Regions from separate parts of the Chryseobacterium paludis genome, predicted to be linked through region 2. Evidence: riboswitches for the same ligand, from Rfam matches in the RefSeq annotation. Region 2 holds a riboswitch; each other region holds the start of a gene.
What was found. Region 2 has a riboswitch for cobalamin ahead of NG806_RS20960 (TonB-dependent receptor plug domain-containing protein). Riboswitches for the same ligand answer to the same signal wherever they lie in the genome.

Region 1 (3,989 bases), 2.4 Mb from region 2:
AAATGGTATTATGCAATACAAAGTAGTGAAATTTTTATTATTTATTATTTAAAATACTGATAATCAGTTTAATAAATTTTATCAAGTCTTTAAAAGAAAATTATATTTAATTAATTTAGAGGATAAATGATCCAGATTTTGACAGCTATTCTTACTTTTGTTATGAAATTTCAGTCGTATTTGTACTGAATAAAATCTATATATTGAATAAGTATATTACATTGATCAGTTTTGTCTTTTTGGGATTTCTATGTTCCGGACAGCATCATTTTGAACTTAAAACGGGATCAAATCACTATGATGCAGTGATTACGGTAAATGATTGTGACGCAGAAAAATGTAGTGGAAGCGGGATAGTAGAACTAAAAGATAAAAAAACATTACGTACTATTCAGACTTTAACCTCTGATGATCTTTACTTTTATTTGAATAAAGAGCAGCAACCAAGTGTTAATGTTATTCAATTATATGATGAGCAAAGTCCATTGATTTTTGAAGATTTTAATTTTGATGGTTCAGAAGATATTGCAATACGAAATGGGAATGAAAGCAGTTATGGTGGTCCATCCTATGATGTATATGTCTACAATTCTACAAAAAAACAATTCGTTATCAGTGATGAATTAACTACTCTTGCTTTTGAAAATCTGGGAATGTTTCAAACAGATCCTAAAAGAAAGAGATTAATTACATTTTCTAAATCCGGATGTTGCTGGCATTTAACAACAGAGTATCAGGTAATTCCGAAAAAAGGACTAGATAAAGTTTACGAGCTGGAAGAAGATGCAATGGGTGGTGAAGAATTCGTAAAAGTAACAAAGCGACAAAAGATCAATAACAAGTGGATCGTAAAATCAAAAAAATATCCGATCAAACAGTACTATAAAGAAGATTAAAATGAAAATACAAAAAGAGATCGATTTTATTTTAGCAGTAGATGCTTTAAAAAATGTGCAGAGAAGAAATTATAATGCAGATGATTCAAGACGGGAAAATACTGCTGAACACTCTTGGCAGATAATAATACTGGCACAGGTACTTTTTCCATATGCTAAAAACAGGACAGATATCGATTTGTTAAGAGTTATAAGGATGCTTTCTATCCATGATCTGGTAGAAATTGAAGCTGGTGATACATTCTTATTTGATGAGAAAGCAATGGTTGGCAAATTTGAAAGAGAGAAATTATCAGCTCAGAATATTTTTGGAATTTTAGATGAACCTTTACGTTCAGAGTTTTTCAATCTATGGTTGGAGTTTGAAGAAGAGCAGACTGCGGATGCTATTTTTGCCTGTGCAATAGACCGTATTATGCCATTTATTCTTAACTCACATACTTCGGGGAAAAGCTGGACCGAAGCAAAAGTAACCGAGAGTCAAATCAGAAATATGCTGGAAAATGCAATAAGCAGAGCTTCTGATGAAATGGGTGAAGCTTTCCAGCTTCTGCTTAATAGAAGTTTAGAGACCGAAAAAGTTTTAAAATAAAGAAAACGCAAGTCAATTTGACTTGCGTTTCTCATCTAATTATAGTATTTGAACAGGCTTTTTAAATTCATCGATAGCCACAAAAGTAAAGTCTCCCACAATAGCTCTTTCTCTTTCATAAGAATACATTTGTTCCGTGTAGATCTCTACATTTACTTTCATACTTGTTGTTCCAACATGAGAAACCGTTCCTATCAGCTCGACAATAGTTCCGGCAGGAATAGGTTTCTTAAAGTCAATTTTGTCGCTGCTTACAGTTACCACTCTTTTTCTTGCAAAACGTGTAGCAGTAATAAATGCCACTTCATCCATCAATTGCATCGCTGTACCTCCAAAAAGAGTATCATAATGATTGGTTGTGTTAGGGAAAACCGCTTTAAAGATTCTGGTTTCGGATGCTTGAATTCTTTCTTCTGTAGTCATATTTCATTATTAAATTAAAGCGAAATGAAATATATTGAAGCAAACAGAATAATAACAGGAAAGGTGAAATTCCTGAAACAATCCATCAGATCAATAAACTTCAAGCCGCGAAAGTTTCTTGTTTATAGAAAGTGGCAGGTCTCCTGACTTGTAACATCCTTATCCCTTCCCATGCTTTTGCACAGTGGTTTATTATAAAGACTTTAGTTACTTACAGTTGCGCGACAGTTCGTGATTTTCACACGATTCCCTATTAATCTGTGATTAAACAGAACCAATTCCTGTGATGAATAAGCGTTAAAACTTTTTCAATGACAAAAATAAGGATAATACAGAGAAGTATAGTGAATTATTCAGGATTTTTAAAAATAATCTGGTGAGCAACCTTTCCTTGTCTGATCGTCCAGAGCGTGGTATATCTGTTTTCCCCGGAACCGTTGATCATATAAAGAAAAATGTTATCATTGTCAATAGCAGCAACACTAATGTTATTGAAATCCATAGTCGGCTGGAACATATTTTTAATAGCTTCTCTTACAAAAACGGAACCTCTTCCAACCTGTTGTACACGGATAGACTTGATTTCTGTCATCCCTTCAGGAAGTTCTTTACTGATACCCCAAGGTTTTACTTTATCAATAGTAAGGATTGTTCCATCCGCATCTTTTTCCTGTTTCCTATAACTGGCATTGGAAGGATAGACATCAATGATAACCTTATTTCTTTGGGCAGTAGGTATTTTAGGATTGTTATTGTCAGTGAAAATAAGGGATCTTCCGTTTTTGGATTTGGACGGTGTGTATTGAGGAAGCTGATCAATAAAAGCTACACGTTCTTTATTCACCATACCTTCTTTGTCAAGATTCTCATATCTCACAAAAGGTTTTTCAGTGTCTTGCTTTTCGGGATATTTGATCCATAACCATTCTGTTTCTCCCGGAGCCGGTTTTACATAAAGAAAGACATCTCCTTTACGCATTCTGATCTTATCAACAATTTTTCTATAATTATCCTTGGCAACCCTAACATTCGCGTAACCTTCTTCAGCCTTTACCACTCCAAAAGGAATTTTTTGCTGGCCTTTTACAAAAGCTAATGAGAATAAACTGAAGGCTGATAAATAGACTGCTTTATTTACGGAAATCATTATGAAAAATTTTTGATGCATCAAATATATAAATTAAATACTTTTCGGAAGATAATTATATAACTCTAAATCCTTAATATTAGTTATTGGTTTTAGATGACCTGTAAAAAGGTTGAACTTTGTTTGAAATATTTAAAAAGACGGTTCAATATGCAGGACATTATCTTCTAATCCTATTAAAATCCAAAGTATAAAAATCGTTCAATAAAATTTTATCCAGCACGAACCCAGGATCTTTATAAATGTTCTTTTTATCAGCTTCTTCTACTAGAAAATTATTGGTTTCAATGATATTTTCGGTCTGTTCCTTCGCTTTTTTGTTTGCAACTATAAAGAATATAGATTTGAATCCCTTACCTGCAGGAAACATAGGGCCATCGCTGCTGATTCCTTTGTTTTCGGAAATTTTAGCATTTTCAAAAAGGGTTTTTCTGCCTTGTCCTTTTGAATCATCCATCAATAATAAGTCTTGATGTTTACTCACAAAGTCCCGTGGAAAAAGAAAGCTTAAAAATGGACTGGAGATTAGTTTACTAAAGAAAATACTTCCAAAAAATCTGGGTTCTGTTTCGGGATAAAACATGAAAACTTTCACATAAGTTAAATCTGCCCAGTTGTATGCTTTTAAGCCCAATAAACCGGCACAACCATTCGTAACAATACGAACTTCTTCAAGATGTTGGCCTTCATTCTTTAAAATCTCTTTAGGCATGACAGAAGTTACATAGTCTAAATCTTCCCCAAACTCTTTTTGATCTTCACTTTCAGATTTTATAAAATGAGATTTTCCAAAACCAATCCTATCCACTGCGATGATATGAAATATTTTATTGATTTCTTTATTCTTAAAATAGTCTAAAAAATATCCGGAATTCTTTCCACTGTCATGTATCAAGAAGAGGTAGGGCTTTTTCTTTCGCGTTTCCTGATT
Region 2 (3,989 bases):
ATTGCTAAAAAAACTAATGCATTACCGTAATTTCTTTTTTTGTCAATAAAATTCAACCCCACAGTACATAAAAAAAGCAGTAAGGTATATACTGCAGGAAACATATGAAAGGCTTCCGAAAATTTTCCCTCAAAAACCAAAACTATTGCTCTTTGTGTACCACAACCAAAGCATTCTATTCCTAAGAATTTCTTACTTGGACAAGGCAGCATAAAATCTTCGATTTTCATTTTTGGTATTTTTACTATTATTATCTAAAATTAAGAAGAAATTTTAGCTCTGAGATATTGATGCGGAAAAAAACATTCTTCCTGCATTTCAAATGAGCCCTGAATGGCAATATATGGATTCCTCAAAATCTCTCTGGCAACAAAGATCAGATCTGCGTCTCCTTTTTGTAAAATATTTTCGGCTTGTTCCACTTTAGTGATCAAACCTACTGCTCCTGTCTTTACTCCAGCTTCATTTCTTACCCGTGAAGAGAAAGGTACCTGATAACCATCAAAAACAGATATTTTTGCTCCATGGATATTTCCACCACTGGAAACATCTACTAAATCTACATTATGATTCTTTAAAACTCTTGCCAATTCTACACTGTTATCAACACTCCATCCATTTTCAGCATATTCAGTTCCTGAGATTCTAACAAATAGGGCTACATTTTCGTTCAACTCATCATTGACTGCGTCTACAATTTCTAATAGAAATCTTATTCTGTTCTCAAAACTTCCCCCATATTCATCTGTTCTGATATTAGAAAGTGGAGATAAAAATTGATGGATCAAATAACCATGTGCCCCATGAATTTCTATGATGTCAAAACCAGCTTTAACAGCTCTTCTTGCAGCAGTCTTAAAATTTTGAACCTGTTCTTTAATTTCTTCAACAGTTAAAACATGTGGAATTCTTTCAGTCGGATGATAAGGAATTGGACTTGGAGCAAGAGTTTCCCATCCTTCCTCCATGGGAATCTGAATATTATTCCAGGTAGATCCTTTTCTTCCAGCATGCGCCAGCTGGATTCCAATCTTACTTTCAGAATTTGAATGAATGAATTCTACAATTTTCTGAAGCTTTGCCGCCTGTTCGTCATTCCAGATACCCATACATTTATTGGTAATTCTTCCACGAGGTTCAACACCCGTTGCTTCAACCATTACTAATCCTGTTCCTCCTTGGGATCTACTTCCATAGTGGACAAAATGAAAGTCATTTGCTAATCCGTTTTCACACGAATACATACACATGGGAGACATTACCCAACGGTTTTTCAGTTCAACATTTCTAAACTGTATTGGAGTATATAACATCTTTATCTATTTTGGATTTTAATATTAAATGACTGAATAAAATTGGCTTGCCTACGTGCTGAAAAAGAACTAATTTTATCCCCCCTTTTTAGGCTCCAATATATGAAAAAAGACATACAGATCGGCTATGAATACTTTAAAAATAGTAGCGAACTGAACGATATAGAAAAAAAACTTTTCGAAAGAGCGAAACTAGCTCGTGAAAATGCTTATGCCCCTTATTCTGAGTTTTTTGTTGGCTGTTCCATTTTGCTGGAAAACGGTGAAATTTTCTCTGGAAACAATCAGGAAAATGCAGCCTTTCCTTCAGGACTTTGTGCTGAGAGAACAGCTTTATTCTGGGTTGGTGCTAACTTTCCGGATCAAAAGATCAAAAAGATCTTTATCGTGGGCGGACCTAAAGAATTTTCTGAAAAGAATCCTCCTATCCCTCCATGTGGAGCGTGCAGACAAAGTTTAATGGAGTACGAAACAAAGCAAAATGAAAATATTGATCTTTATTTCTCAAGCATGAATGATGAGATTGTAAAAGTTCATTCCATTAAAGATCTACTACCTTTCTATTTTGATGCTACGTTTTTATAATCACTAAGAGTAAAATCATGAAAGTTTAAATTTGCTTATCAATATCATTTAATAACAGAATATTTCGTGATTTCTGATTTAAAAAAACACATTTTAATAGATAAAATTGGCGTTTCTTTTTAAAAACTTATCTTTGCAAAAATTTTGGTTTTCAAGCTATTGAAAATAATAGGGAATTGGGTGGAAAACCCAAACTGTCCCCGCAACTGTAAATCGCAACTATCATATTCTATAACAAACCACTGTGCAAACGGGAAGGTATAGAAAAGCGAAAGTCAGGAGACCTGCCAAAATGATAATATCAAAAATATATTGCTTTCGGAGGAAAAGTAAAATAGTATGAAAAAAACTTTAGTACTACTTTTATCGTCATCTGCCTATTTTTTTTGTCTGGGACAGGAGAAAGCAATTGACACCGTGTATATTTTTGACAACCAAATGAATAAAGTAAAGCTTTTTCATAAGGTAAATACGATTACTCCACAAGATGTGGAAAAAAACTCCACCAATCTTTCAGAGCTTCTACGTTTCCAGTCCAGCGTTTACATTAAAGAAAATGGCCGTGGTGCTGTATCTTCGCCTTCATTTAGGGGAACAACTGCACAACAGACTGCTTTTGTATGGAATGGGATTAATATTAACTCCATATTTCTTGGACAAGGAGACATTAATAATATCCCTTTATTCGGATATGATCAGATCGGAATAAAAGCAGGTGGTGGAAGTGTCATTTATGGAAGTGGTGCTATTGGAGGAAGCATTCACCTCAATAACAATTTAGGCTTTAATGATGGCTTCAAAGCATCTTTATATTCTGAGGCAGGTTCTTTTAACACCTTTAATAATTTTGCTCAAGCTGCCTATAGCAATGATAAGTTCAGTTTTAAAGTTTCGGGAAATCACTCGATCAGTCAGAATGATTATGAAGTTGAAGAGAAAAATTACCTAAACAGAAACGGGAAATATTACAATACAACATTTAATGTTGGTATATCATACAAAATTGCCAATCATCAAACCCTTTCGTGGCAAAGTCAGTTTTTTGATTCCGCTCAAAACTATCCCATTTTTGTCGAAAATGGGAACAGAACAAGATATGAGACACAAAGTACCAGAAGCTTACTTTCTTGGGACATCAATAAAAGTAAATTTTCGAATAGCCTAAAAGCAGCTTATACAGAAGAAAACTTTCAATATTTCGGCAATTATAACGCTCCAAAAACAAGTGGATCTACAGGAAAGAATTACATTTTTAAAAATGATTTTAACTATTTCATTGTTCCAAAACTGAATTTTAATGTAATTACTGAATTTCAGGTGAATAAAGGAGAAGGATATCAGCCCGTCATCCCAGGTATAAAAACAGAGGGAATTGGAAATGTAAGTAGAAATGTGGGATCTGTGGCTGGATTATTACGCTATTTCCCAACGAAAGATCTGCGTTTTGAGGCTGGAGTAAAAAAAGATTTTGTTGAAAATATAAATGCACCTCTGCTTTATTCATTTTCCGGAAAATGGGATCCTCTACAATGGTACAGCGTAGGTTTGAATATATCCAAAAACTTCAGATTTCCTACTTTCAATGAGCTGTATTGGAATCCCGGGGGAAACCTTGATTTAAAACCAGAAACATCATTCCAGATAGATATGGATCATGATTTTAAATTTGGTGCGTTTAAACTTACATTAAGCCCATATTATCTTAATATTTCAGACAATATTGTTTGGCTTCCTACAGAATACGGTTATTGGTCTCCTGTAAATATCAACAAGGTGGAATCTTATGGTTTAGAATCTCAGATTACATTTGATAAAAAATTCAATGAACACCATTTCAGATTCAATGTTGGATATACCTTTGCCAAATCAATTAACAAAGAAACTAAGAACCAGATGGTATATGTCCCACTTCATAAAGTTTTTGGAAATTTTGATTATCAGTACGATTTCTTAAAATTTTATGTTCAAGGTTTATTTAACGGTCTTACATATACCACAACCGATGAAAAAAGAGAAGACGCCCTGGATCCTTATTTTGTTTTAAACACTGGAATTTCGGCAACCATCCTAAAAAAATACATCATAGGGTTT
Region 3 (3,989 bases), 110 kb from region 2:
GTTCTTAGAGACTGTCCATCTACAAAGGCAAGAGAGATAGCATTGATCAACTCATCACGGCTTAATCCAATTAATTTCCCTACAACGGCAGTAGACGCAAGCTTTACTAATAGTACATGATCAAGGCCTACTCTGTTAAATGAATTTTCAAGAGCTATAACACCCTGCATTTCATGAGCCATAATCATTGCCTCTAACACTTGTTTCATTTTCAAAGGTGCTTTTCCTTCCGCAATATTGGTCCTTGATAACCAGTCTGCAGTTGCTAAAATACCGCCTAAGTTATCTGAAGGATGCCCCCATTCTGCGGCTAACCAGGTATCATTAAAATCCAGCCAACGAATAATGGCCCCAATATTAAAAGCAGCCTGAACCGGATCTAACTGAAATTGAGTTCCCGGCACCTTAGCGCCATTCGGAACAACAGTTCCTTTTACGATTGGTCCCAACAATTTGGTACAGGCAGGATAGGTTAAAGCTTCCAGCCCACATCCAATAGTATCTAAAAGGCAGTAATGAGCCGTTTTCCAGGCTAAATCATTTTTAATTTCGTAGTTCAATACGTAATCTGCAATATCGGTTAATACACGATCCGGTTGTGGTCTTTCATTTGAAATGTGTGATGACATCTTTATTATTTTGATTTGAATTATTATTTATTTGAATTGAATTTATTATCTGCTTCCAATAGGAACGAAATCTTTGTTTTCAGGCCCTGTATAATTGGCACTTGGACGAATAATTTTTCCATCCTGTCTCTGCTCGATGATATGAGCACTCCATCCTGTTACCCTCGAAACGACAAATAATGGAGTGAACATTAAGGTGGGAACTCCCATTAAATGGTAAGATACCGCTGAAAACCAATCCAGATTAGGGAACATTTTCTTTTCGTCCCACATGATTTTTTCCAATCTTTCTGCAATATTATAAAGCAACATATCTCCAGCTTCTTCGGAAAGTTCTTTAGCTACTTTTTTTATCACTACATTTCTTGGATCTGATATGGTGTAGACCGGATGTCCGAATCCAATAATTACTTCCTTGTTGGCAATCCGTTTTTTAATATCTTCTTCCGCTTCATCAGGAGAATTATAACGGCTTTGGATCTCAAAAGCAACTTCATTAGCACCGCCATGCTTAGGGCCTCTTAATGCTCCGATTGCTCCTGTTATACAGGAATAGAAATCTGAAGATGTACCAGCAATAACACGAGCAGTAAAAGTAGAAGCATTAAATTCATGCTCGGCATAGAGATTAAGGGATACTTCCATTGCTTTTACCCAAGAATCAGGAGCCTTTTTACCATGCAACAAGTGCAGGAAATGTCCACCAATAGTATCATCATCAGTTTCTACATCAATCTCTTTCCCATTATGAGTATAGTGATACCAATATAAAAGCCCGGAACTGAATGATGCCAATAATTTGTCAGCAATATCTCTTGCTCCTGCTACATTATGATCATCTTTTTCAGGCTGAATGCTTCCAATCGCTGAAACCATTGAACGCATGACATCCATCGGGTGTGCAGCTGCCGGAATACTTTTTAAGATATTTCTTACAGAGTGAGGCAGTCCTCTCAATGATTTTAATTTGGCTTTATAGTTTTTTAATTGAGCTGCTGTTGGTAATTGTCCATAAATAAGAAGGTAAGCTACCTCTTCAAATTGTGCTTTTTCCGCAAGATCCAAAATATCATAACCTCTGTAATGGAGATCATTTCCGCTTTTACCAACACTGCAGAGAGCAGTATTACCAGCTGTTACACCCGAAAGCGCTACGCTTTTTTTGGGCTTAAAAATAGGTTCATTATTCATTGATATTTTTGTTCTTTTGAAATAGGTTATTTAATTTTTGTTCATAGTCGTGATAGCCGATACTTTTGTAAAGCTCGTCGCGGGTTTGCATAGTATCAAGTACATTAACCTGAGTGCCATCCTTTCGGATATGTTCATAAACATTCTGAGCAGCTTTATTCGCTGCACGGAAGGCCGAAAGTGGATATAAAATCAAACCTACTCCAGCACTTTTAAGTTCATCAACAGTGTACATTCTGATCATTCCAAATTCGGTGATATTGGCTAATACGGGAATACCTGTTGCATCGACAAATTTTTGGTAATAGCTTAAATCAGGAACAGCTTCCGCAAATATAAAATCTGCCCCGGCTTCTTTGTAAGCAACTGCTCTTTCCAATGTTCTTTCTAATCCTTCATTCGCAAAAGCATCTGTTCTTGCTCCGATAACGAAATTTTCATCTGTCCTTGCATCAACCGCAGCTTTTAAGCGGTCTACCATTTCATCTTTACTCACTACTTCTTTACCAGGACGGTGTCCACAACGTTTTGCTCCTACCTGATCTTCAATATGTAAAGCCCCAGCTCCAGCTTTAATTAAGGATTTTACAGTTCTTGCCACATTAAATGCTGAAGGACCAAAGCCCGTATCCACGTCCACCAATAATGGCAGATCACATACGTTGGTTATCCGTTGAATATCGATTAATACATCTTCAAGGGTTGTTATTCCCAGATCGGGAACTCCTAAAGAACCTGCAGCAACCCCTCCTCCTGAAAGATAAATGGCATTGAAACCTGCCTGCTGTGCCAACAATGCATGATTAGCATTGATCGCTCCTACAATCTGAAGAGGACTTTCTTTTTGCATCGCCTCCCGAAACCGTAATCCGGCAGACTCTAAACTAACATTTTTACTCATCTTTAATATTATTGTTCGTTTTAATGTATTTAACTCACATACCATCAACAATTTAAAAAATTATCTTTTTTAAATTCTGTTAAATTAATCAAACGACCTATAAACCTTAGCGAACGGCTGAATGGGTATACAATCATCTTTTTAATGTTTATAAATCATTATAAAAAGAGGGTGATAAACTTCACAATACTTTGTAAGAGAGAAAATTATGGAAAGGGGTGATACGCCAGAGTTATAGATACAGCATAACTTTAAAAGCTAATACTACAAACTATCTCTAAATTATGATAATGTACCCAGAAAAAGTTGTGCACGATTATCAAAACGTATCATACCTGACTATAAGCTTCAGATCGCGAAAGCATCGTCAATTCGAAATAGGCAGGTCTCCTGACTTGTAACGATTTTTATCGTCCTTCCCATTCACAAGAGCGAACAGTGGACCTTGATTGATAAAAACCTTTTGAGTGTTACTTACAGTTGCGCGACAGTTCGTGATTTACACACGATTCCCTTTTAATTCACAGCTAAGTGTAACCAGTTTCGGTTGATAAAGAAGTTTAAATGAACTCCTTGGTGGTAAATATAACTATTTTATTGAAACGTTAATATATTAATTCACGAACAAGCGTTAGGATTTTACAACAGCCTGTAAATATGACAATTAAAAGTAATTCAAAATTTTAAAAAAATAACTAAATGACAAAAATCATATAAAAATAAATTGTCGAAAAGGAATGCTAAGGACGTTTTTTAGAAAAAACATATGCTATAAATATCAAAAAAGATCTCATGCGAATTGAGAGAAAACTAAAATTCATAATCACCTCTTCCTGTTTCATTTTGAAAAAAGTCAGGTTAAAAGTATACTATATTGCAAAAAACAGCTATAAAAGCTCTTTAACTTTCTCGCCTGCATTTTTCAAAGATATTAAACTGTGAGAAGTAATACGGTCAGCAAAAACAATCCGAAAATGATGACTAAACTGATCTGTCAAACTAAAGATTTCTCCTGGGGTAAATAAAATCCTCTGGTCATCGCAATACCTATAAAACATCTTCATATCAACTGCTTTTGATAAGCTTCCCCAAATGCTGTATCCCCCTTGCGGATCCTCAAAATATGAACCCTCTGGAAAAGAAGTACGTAACGCCTGTAAAACATCTCTAGCCTGATCATACAATTGTTTACGAAACGAACGTAAATGCTTACTATAGCTGTGATCTTCAAGTAATTTAAGCAATAACTCCTGATATATTGGAGCTAC
Region 4 (3,989 bases), 2.0 Mb from region 2:
TCTTGAAAAAGGAGTAGCCAGAGGCTGGCTTAATAATGATGGTAAGGAAATTACTTTCCAGTTTTTATTTGAAGGTAACCTTATCTCATCATGGGAAAGTTTATTTTACAATTCACCAAGTATTTATAATATCGAAATGATAGAGCCTTCTGTTGTTTACAGTACTTCTATTGAAGAGTTCAGGCAAAAGATGGAGCTTAATCCGCATATTAAGGAATTCTATTACAGTTATTTGCAAGAGCGTCTGCTTAAATATCAGAAACTTTTTATTTCGCGGATAAAGGACAGTGCCGAAGAAAGATATGCCGAATTGCTTAAACAATCACCGGAAATTTTCCGCCGCGTTCCGCAATATTATATTGCATCCTATCTGGGGATAACCTCTGTTTCGTTGAGTAGGATAAGAGCAAAAAAGTAATATTGAAGCTCTGATAGTTTATATTGTAACTCCATGATTGTTCTTCACCTCAGCCATCACAAAAGTACTGTGGGTACTTCCTATGGAATCTACAGATCCTAATTTGTTGAATACAAAATCCTGATAATGTTTCATATCCCGTACCTGAACTTTAAGTAAAAAATCAAAATCTCCTGAAATATTATAGCATTCAGCTACTTCTTCGATCTGTACAATTTCTTTCACAAATTTATTTCCTACAGACCGGTCGTGGATCTTTAATTTCACCTGACAGAAAACGGTAAAACCACGATTTAGTTTTTCAGCTTCCAAAACCGCAGCGTAATGTTTGATATAGCCTTCCTGCTCCAGTCTTTTTACCCGTTCAAAAACTGGTGATGGAGAAAGGTTTATTTCTTTGGCCAATTCTTTAACCGTCAGTTTAGCATTCTTTTGCAGGATTCTTAACAGTTGAAGATCCTTATCGTCGAGTCTTTCCACAGGATAATATTCTTTTTTCGATTGATTTTTTCAAATTTACAGAATAAATAACTTTAAAATTAAATTAAAACAAAATTTTATTCCTAATATTTAAAACAATACCAACAAAATAACTTTATTCAATACCTTTACACCCTATTTTGTTCTTTAACATACTTCATCAAACGGAAAAGGTTTTACTTAACGTAAATTAATAGGGAATCGTGTGAAAATCACGAACTGTCGCGCAACTGTAAGTAACACACCAAAGGTTTTTGTCCTTGCAGATCCACTGCCAGAAGCGGGAAGGATGACAAAACTGTTACAAGTCAGGAGACCTGCCTGTTCCGAATTGACAATGCTTTCGCGGTTTGAAGCTTTTGGTCATACAGATGATACTTTTTGAACGTATTGGGTTGTTTAGACTTGGAATGGATATGAGTTTAAACGCAAAGATTTATTATAAAGATTCCTTAGTTTTAAGGAGCAAAGAGATGCGACGCTGTCGCTGATGAAGCTTATGGATAAAACGCATGCTTCTTCAAAATCAATGAAATTGATTTCTCCTTTGCCTTCTTAAATAAGAAGAATTAGAAATAAACTTTGCGTTAAAAAAAATTATTTCAAAGTTACTCTCTAATCTCTTCCTTAAACAGGAAAATTACGTCCATATTGTATCTTCTCTATTGCTGAAAACTCTTTCCCGATCGTATTACGAAGCATTCTAAAAGAACTTTTAAAAACTAAAATTTAATTAAAAGTTTAAAAGAAAATGCAAACACACATCCTAGGTTACCCGCGAATTGGTAGCAACAGAGAACTCAAAAAAGCCTGCGAGCAATATTGGTCGGGCAAAACAACATTACAGGAACTTTTAGAGGTTGGAAAAACCATCAGAAAACAAAACTGGAAATTACAACAGGATGCCGGAATCGATCTTATTCCATCGAATGATTTTTCATTCTACGATCAGGTATTGGATATGACACTGTCAGTTGGTGCTATTCCTGCCCGTTATCAGGACATTACTTCAAATGAACTTGATCTGTATTTTGCTATGGCAAGAGGCCATCAGAAAGAAGGTTTAGATATTACGGCGATGGAAATGACAAAATGGTTTGACACCAATTACCATTATATCGTTCCTGAATTTCAGAAAGATCAACAATTCAGATTATTCTCCAATAAGATCGTCAATGAATTTATTGAAGCTAAAGAAGCAGGGATCAGTGTAAAACCTGTTATCATTGGATTGGTAACGTATTTACTATTAGGAAAGGAAAAAGAAGATGGCTTTGACAAACTAGATCTGGTTCAGAACTTGCTTCCTGTTTATACTGAAATTTTAAAAGAGTTAGAAAATAATGGTGCTGAATGGATCCAGTTTGATGAACCGTTTCTAGCTTTAGATCTTGATCAAAAAGCAAAAGAAGTTTACCAATCTGTTTATACTCAGATCACAGAACAATTCCCGAATCTTAAATTCATCGTTACCACCTATTTTGATGGATTAAAAGATAATCTTTCACTAGCGACTACTCTACCAATTGATGCTTTACATATTGATCTGGTACGCGCTCCGGAACAGTTGGATGAAGTTCTTACTGCCATTCCTGAAACGTTGATTCTGTCATTGGGAGTTGTTGACGGAAGAAATATCTGGAAAAATGATTTCAACCAGTCTCTGGCTTTTATCAAGAAAGCCATAACCGCATTAGGTTCTGAAAGAGTTTTTATTGCTCCTTCATGCTCACTACTTCACTCTCCTTTCGATCTTGATCTGGAGAAAAATGAAAAGATATTATCTCCTGAAATCAAGCAATGGATGGCTTTTGCCAAACAGAAGGTTTCTGAAATTGTTACTTTGAAAAAATTAGCCTCAGAAAATCCAGATTATAGCACACTGCAGGAGTTGGCTGAAAATAAACAAGCTATTGAAAACCGTAAAGTTTCAACCTTAATTCATAATCAGGATGTGAAAAATCGTGTTGCGGTAACGACAGAAAATGATGCGCAAAGAAACAGTCCGTTTAATGTAAGAAAAGAAGCACAGCAGAATGCACTAGAACTTCCGTTATTCCCAACCACTACGATTGGATCTTTCCCTCAAACTAAAGAAGTAAGAAGCTGGAGAGCCCAATTCAAAAAAGGAGATCTGACGGCTCAGAAGTACGATCAATTGCTTAAAGAAGAAACCCAAAGAACCATCAACTGGCAGGAAGAAATAGGAATTGATGTGTTGGTTCATGGAGAATTTGAACGAAATGATATGGTTGAATATTTTGGGGAGCAACTGGCTGGATTTGCATTTACTCAAAATGGGTGGGTTCAGAGTTATGGAAGCCGTTGTGTAAAACCACCCGTCATTTATGGAGATATTCACAGACCACAACCGATGACCGTTTATTGGTCACAATACGCTCAATCTTTAACGCAAAAATGGGTTAAAGGAATGTTGACAGGTCCTGTAACGATCCTTCAATGGTCTTTTGTACGCGATGATCAGCCTCGTTCTACAACCTGTAAGCAGATTGCTTTGGCAATCCGTGACGAAGTAAACGATCTTGAAAAAGCAGGAATCAGAATTATCCAGATCGATGAACCCGCCATCAGAGAAGGTCTTCCTTTACGAAAAGCCGAATGGCAGAATTACCTGCACTGGGCTGTAGAAGCTTTTAGAATTTCTGCAAGTGGTGTTGAAGATGCTACGCAAATCCATACGCATATGTGTTATTCTGAATTTAATGACATCATCCACAATATCGCTGATATGGATGCTGATGTAATCACAATAGAATGCTCAAGAAGCCAAATGGAATTACTGAATGCTTTTGCAGACTTTAAATACCCTAACGAGATCGGTCCGGGAGTTTATGACATTCACTCTCCAAGAGTTCCATCGAAAGAGGAGATGGTAGCATTACTAAAAAAAGCACAAGCCGTAATCCCAGCAGAACAACTTTGGGTAAATCCAGACTGTGGATTAAAGACCCGTCATTGGGATGAAACTGAAAAAGCATTGATCGCGATGGTAGCAGCTTCGAAAGAGGTCGCTGCAGCTTATGCGACTGAGAAAGTTTAATAGAGCTGATTATTATTTTTTTATTGAGGC

Region 1: it holds a riboswitch for cobalamin, as region 2 does, so the genes downstream of both, NG806_RS09660 (acyl-CoA thioesterase) here and NG806_RS20960 (TonB-dependent receptor plug domain-containing protein) in region 2, are expected to answer to the same signal.
Region 3: it holds a riboswitch for cobalamin, as region 2 does, so the genes downstream of both, prpB (methylisocitrate lyase) here and NG806_RS20960 (TonB-dependent receptor plug domain-containing protein) in region 2, are expected to answer to the same signal.
Region 4: it holds a riboswitch for cobalamin, as region 2 does, so the genes downstream of both, metE (5-methyltetrahydropteroyltriglutamate--homocysteine S-methyltransferase) here and NG806_RS20960 (TonB-dependent receptor plug domain-containing protein) in region 2, are expected to answer to the same signal.

What each region holds. Positions count from the first base shown of each region.
Region 1 covers NZ_CP099966.1:2,176,872-2,180,860, reverse strand. Annotated here, with positions in the region: gene NG806_RS09670 (XAC2610-related protein) at 204-896, shown strand; gene NG806_RS09665 (HD domain-containing protein) at 898-1,488, shown strand; gene NG806_RS09660 (acyl-CoA thioesterase) at 1,528-1,911, opposite strand; cobalamin riboswitch at 2,028-2,205, opposite strand; gene NG806_RS09655 (hypothetical protein) at 2,261-3,058, opposite strand; gene NG806_RS09650 (hypothetical protein) at 3,219-3,989, opposite strand, start outside.
Region 2 covers NZ_CP099966.1:4,607,088-4,611,076, reverse strand. Annotated here, with positions in the region: gene NG806_RS20975 (DUF2752 domain-containing protein) at 1-230, opposite strand, end outside; gene namA (NADPH dehydrogenase NamA) at 261-1,313, opposite strand; gene NG806_RS20965 (cytidine deaminase) at 1,416-1,898, shown strand; cobalamin riboswitch at 2,027-2,204, shown strand; gene NG806_RS20960 (TonB-dependent receptor plug domain-containing protein) at 2,238-3,989, shown strand, end outside.
Region 3 covers NZ_CP099966.1:4,713,948-4,717,936, reverse strand. Annotated here, with positions in the region: gene NG806_RS21475 (bifunctional 2-methylcitrate dehydratase/aconitate hydratase) at 1-629, opposite strand, end outside; gene prpC (bifunctional 2-methylcitrate synthase/citrate synthase) at 675-1,820, opposite strand; gene prpB (methylisocitrate lyase) at 1,813-2,721, opposite strand; cobalamin riboswitch at 3,085-3,278, opposite strand; gene NG806_RS21460 (aminotransferase-like domain-containing protein) at 3,609-3,989, opposite strand, start outside.
Region 4 covers NZ_CP099966.1:1,548,891-1,552,879, forward strand. Annotated here, with positions in the region: gene NG806_RS06800 (Crp/Fnr family transcriptional regulator) at 1-418, shown strand, start outside; gene NG806_RS06805 (Lrp/AsnC family transcriptional regulator) at 437-898, opposite strand; cobalamin riboswitch at 1,053-1,237, shown strand; gene metE (5-methyltetrahydropteroyltriglutamate--homocysteine S-methyltransferase) at 1,650-3,959, shown strand.